2 regions of the Enterobacter sp. H2G27 genome follow, and region 2 is predicted to be linked to the other one. Evidence: predicted binding sites of a transcription regulator. Region 2 holds the regulator's gene; the other holds the start of a gene.
The links. The regulator LexA, encoded in region 2, represses DNA repair genes until DNA is damaged. The targets are predictions, from matches to a motif close to TNCTGTATGTACATACAGNA.
Positions count from the first base shown of each region.

Region 1: the regulator LexA is predicted to act here: its motif matches at 1,224-1,243, upstream of rmuC (DNA recombination protein RmuC).

Region 1 covers NZ_JBSVSI010000001.1:4,078,420-4,080,821, forward strand. Annotated here, with positions in the region: gene rmuC (DNA recombination protein RmuC) at 1-1,180, opposite strand, end outside; gene udp (uridine phosphorylase) at 1,320-2,081, opposite strand; gene ACW9E7_RS19450 (dienelactone hydrolase family protein) at 2,337-2,402, shown strand, end outside.
Region 2 covers NZ_JBSVSI010000001.1:76,607-79,008, reverse strand. Annotated here, with positions in the region: gene dinF (MATE family efflux transporter DinF) at 1-871, opposite strand, end outside; gene lexA (transcriptional repressor LexA) at 934-1,542, opposite strand; gene ACW9E7_RS00335 (diacylglycerol kinase) at 1,651-2,019, opposite strand; gene plsB (glycerol-3-phosphate 1-O-acyltransferase PlsB) at 2,174-2,402, shown strand, end outside.

The DNA.
Region 1 (2,402 bases), 4.0 Mb from region 2:
GCCCGACTGAAGACATGTCGTCCACAAAGAGGCGCATTTTGTCGTACAGCTTGCTGGCACGATCGGCAATCTGCTGCGCGTTGCGGCTCTGGTGCTCATAGCGCCACAGGTTCGCAATGGTGCGTAACGCCACCAGCAGCGTGGTGGGGCTGACCAACATAATATTATTTTTGAGCGCTTCGGTTATAAGCTCAGGCTGTCTGTCGAGTGCCAGCAGAAATGCGGGCTCTACCGGAATAAACATCAGGACATAGTCCAGTGAGCGCAAACCCGGCAACTGCTGGTAGTCTTTTCTGCCGAGCAGGCGAATGTGATTACGCACCGAGGCAATGTGCTCCTGCAGCGCCGATTCGCGGGTGTAGTCGTCCTCCGCGTTGAAGTAACGCTCATACGCTACCAGCGTCATCTTGGCGTCAATCACCACATCTTTGCCCTGCGGCAGCCGCACGATCACATCTGGCTGCATGCGCGAGCGGGCATCGTTTTCGATACTCACCTGCGTTTCGTATTCATATCCTTCCCGCAGGCCGGAAGCTTCCAGTACGCGGGTCAGCACCACCTCACCCCAGTTGCCCTGGGTTTTGTTGTCCCCTTTGAGCGCTCGGGTGAGGTTGACCGCTTCCTGCGCCATCTGTGCATTTAGCTGCTGAAGATTGCGAATCTCATGAGCCAGGGTGTGCCGCTCACGAGCTTCCTGACCAAAACTGTCCTGCACCTGACGACGAAAACCGTCCAGCTGCTCGCGCAGAGGCGTCAGCAGGCTGTTCAGGCTCTGGCGGTTTTGTTCGTCAACGCGGCGGTTGCTGTGCTCAAAAATGCGGTTCGCGAGATTCTCAAACTGTTCGCTGAGACGCTGCTCGCTGTTGATCATCTGGCGGATTTTGTCTTCCGCATGCAGTTGGGTAGATTCAAGGCGGGTGGTCACTTCGCGGAGATCGGCCTCCAGTGACGTGTTGATATCACGCAGGTTGCGCAGCTCGTTGTTGAGCAACTCACACTCATCGCGCCAGTGTTCGCTCAGCGCAAGCTGCTGTTTTATAGCGCTTAAATCTGCGACCATCTCTTCTCGCTCAGCCAGCTGGTCGGCCTTCTGCTGCGCATGCTGGTAGCTGGAAATCAGCCAGCCAATCCCTAAGCTCACCAACGCAATCACCGCGTAAATCAGGATTGAGATATCCACAATGCCCCCTGCATCAACGTATTACCCGCACAAAATAGAATTGTGCTGTATAAACGTCCAGTTTGAAAGGGTTTTCCTGCGAGGCGCTACGCAAAAAATAAAGGCCGAACGTGTCGGCCTTTGATTTAAGAAGAGAGGACTAGATCAGGCGACGCGCTGCTTCCACCACGATTTTCACTGCATGACTTTCGGTCTGCTTCATGGTTTCGGCGTTCGGGATCTCTTGCTGGGTACGGTTGACGATAACGCCCGCCACCATACCGGCACGCAGACCCTGGCTTGCACACATGGTCAGCAGCGTTGCGGATTCCATTTCGTAGTTCATCACACCCATGGACTGCCACTCTTCCATTGAGCCTTTGAAACGGCTAACCACGCGGCCTGAGAAGGTATCGTAACGCTCCTGGCCCGGGTAGAAGGTGTCGGAAGAGGCGGTTACGCCCACGTGAGTGGTTGCGCCTACGGATTTCGCAGCTTCAACCAGCGCGGTGGTACATTCGAAATCAGCCACTGCCGGGAATTCCATTGGTGCAAAATGCAGGCTTGCGCCGTCCAGACGGACGGACGCGGTCGTGACCAGAACGTCGCCGACGTTGATATGCGGCTGAATAGCGCCGGTCGTACCGATACGCAGGAAAGTGCGGATGCCCAGCTGCGCCAGCTCTTCAACAGCAATAGACGTAGACGGACCACCGATACCGGTAGAGCACACGATCACCGCTTTGCCATCCAGCTCTGCGCGCCAGGTGGTGAACTCACGATGGGCAGCCAGCTTGACCGGCTTATCCATCAGCGCGGCGATCTTTTCCACACGCTCCGGATCGCCAGGGACGATGGCGAGCGTAGCCCCTTGTAAATCGTTTTTAGTGAGGCCGAGATGAAAAACATCAGACTTAGACATAGGTGACTCCTCTGTGGGTCGGTTAGTCAGAAGAAGTAAAACGGTACTTTACAGAAGCAGTAAGCATATTTTCGTGACGAACCTCACCATGAATGAAAATGGTTACATTGAATTTCCATAAAAAAGTGACTTACATCACATTAACAAGTTATATCGCCAGGTGCTGCACAAAAGATAGACCGTTTAAGGCACTGTGAGTTGTTAACCTGGTGTCTATATTTACCTTTGCGCTAACTCATTGGTACGGAGAATGCCATGACTGAAAAAACCGGTTTTGCACCTGCTGCGGCCCCACATGCTTCAACCATCGTGTCGACTCCA
Region 2 (2,402 bases):
CCGCGTAGGCAAAACCGTCCAGCGCATAGGCGGTAAAGGTCAGAAGCGTCATCAATATCGCGTTGACCGCCACGATTTCTGGCCCCAGTCGAGCCCCGAAAACCGTCAGCGCGCCGAAGCAGAGCTGAAGAAGCAGCGAGCGCAGCATGATGTCACGGTTGAGGGCCAGCAGCTTACGGATATTGCCGCGCCATGCGGTTTTGAGCAGCGCCAGAGAGATCCCGCGCATCGACAGCACGCGCCAGACCATCCACAAGCCAATGATAAAGGTTCCGTATTCGGCAATCGCCGTCGCCAGCGCCGCGCCCCGCACGTTCATATGCAGGCCCATCACCAGCCAGATATCCAGCACAATGTTGAGAAGGTTGCCCACCACCAGCAAAATCACTGGCGCCCGGGCATACTGAACGCCCAGTAACCACCCCAGCAGAACCAGGTTAGCCAGCGACGCTGGCGCGCTGAGCCAGCGGATTTCAAGGAAACGTCGCGCCTGATCCAGTACCGCCTCGCTGCCGCCAACGATATGAAGCGCAAGATCGATCAGGGGTGTCCGCAATACAACGATTAATGCACCCGCGCCAAGCGCGAGTATCAGCGGCTGCACCAGCGCACGCGCCAGACGCAGCGGATCTTTCGCACCATAAGCCTGTGCGGTAAGACCGGTGGTGCTCATGCGTAAAAAGAGCAACAGCATAAACAGGAAGCTGGTTGCCGTCGCGCCAATCGCCACGCCGCCAAGATAAACCGGTGAATCAAGATGGCCTATAACGGCAGTATCAACCAGTCCCAGTAAAGGCACGGTAATATTGGAGAAAATCATCGGCAGGGCAAGACGCCACAATGCCTTATCTGATGCCGTCAGTAGTGACATGCGAAATACCGGGAAAGGTAGATGAACAGGCTACAGCGGAAGCGTAGCCTGTCAGGAAGAGATTACAGCCATTCACCGTTACGAATCACGCCTACTGCCAGACCTTCGATAGAGAAGTTCTGTTCGCGGAGATCGACCACAATTGGGGTGAACTCGTTGTTTTCAGGCAGCAACTGAACGGTGTTACCCTGTTTTTTCAGACGTTTGACGGTGACTTCATCGTCAATGCGCGCGACAACCACCTGGCCGTTACGCACATCCTGCGTTTTATGTACCGCAAGCAGATCGCCGTCAAGAATACCGATGTCTTTCATCGACATGCCGCTAACGCGCAGCAGAAAATCAGCGCTCGGCTTGAACATGGCTGGATCGACCTGGTAATGACCTTCAATATGCTGCTGTGCCAGTAAAGGCTCACCGGCAGCAACACGACCTACCAGCGGAATGCCCGTCTCTTCTTCTACCAGCAGTCGGATACCGCGTGACGCGCCTGATACAATCTCAATCACGCCTTTACGCGCCAGCGCTTTCAGGTGTTCTTCGGCAGCATTCGGAGAACGGAAACCCAGACGCTGCGCGATTTCCGCACGCGTAGGTGGCATACCCGTCTGGCCGATATGATCCCGGATGAGATCAAACACCTCTTGCTGCCTGGTCGTTAACGCTTTCATTCCGCCCCCTGGGTGTATATACAGTTATGCTGTGAGTATATACAGTCAAAGGCGATTTTGGAACCAAAAACTGCACAAAAAACCAGGGACTTAATTATTCCTCGAGGCTCATCGGAAATGTGACCAAAGCAGCGTGACCCAGGTGATAACGGCAGTGATAATCGCCAGTAATACGGCAGCAGATCCCATGTCTTTTGCGCGGCCAGAAAGCTCATGGAAATCGGAACCGATGCGATCCACAACGGCCTCAATAGCGCTATTAAGAATTTCCACTATCATCACCAGAAGTACGGAACCGATAAGAAGTACGCGGGTAATAGCATCAACATCAAGGAAACAGGCGACGATCACCGCGATGATAGCGGCGACGCCCTCCTGGCGAAACGCGGCCTCGTTGGCCCATGCGGCACGGAAACCTTTCCATGAATAGCCGGCGGCTTTGATGATACGTGTTAACCCAGTGGTATTATTGGCCATTAAAAGAACCTTTTTTAAAAAAGAGCGTCAGTAACAGGAGCCGTAGCGCGTTTCGCTACAGCCTGAAGTATGACGGGTAACAACAGAAATTTTGCGCGCTTTCTGTTATCCTTGCGCCGCAATTGCATTATTAACCAGAGGCTTTACATCGTTTATGTCCGGCTGGCCACGAATTTACTACAAATTACTTAATTTACCATTAAGCATCCTGGTAAAAAGCAAGTCTATCCCAGCAGAACCCGCGCTGGAACTGGGGCTCGATACGTCGCGTCCCATTATGTACGTTTTGCCTTATAACTCGAAGGCTGACTTACTGACGCTTCGCGCCCAGTGTCTGGCGCATGACTTACCAGATCCGCTTGAACCGCTGGAAGTTGACGGTA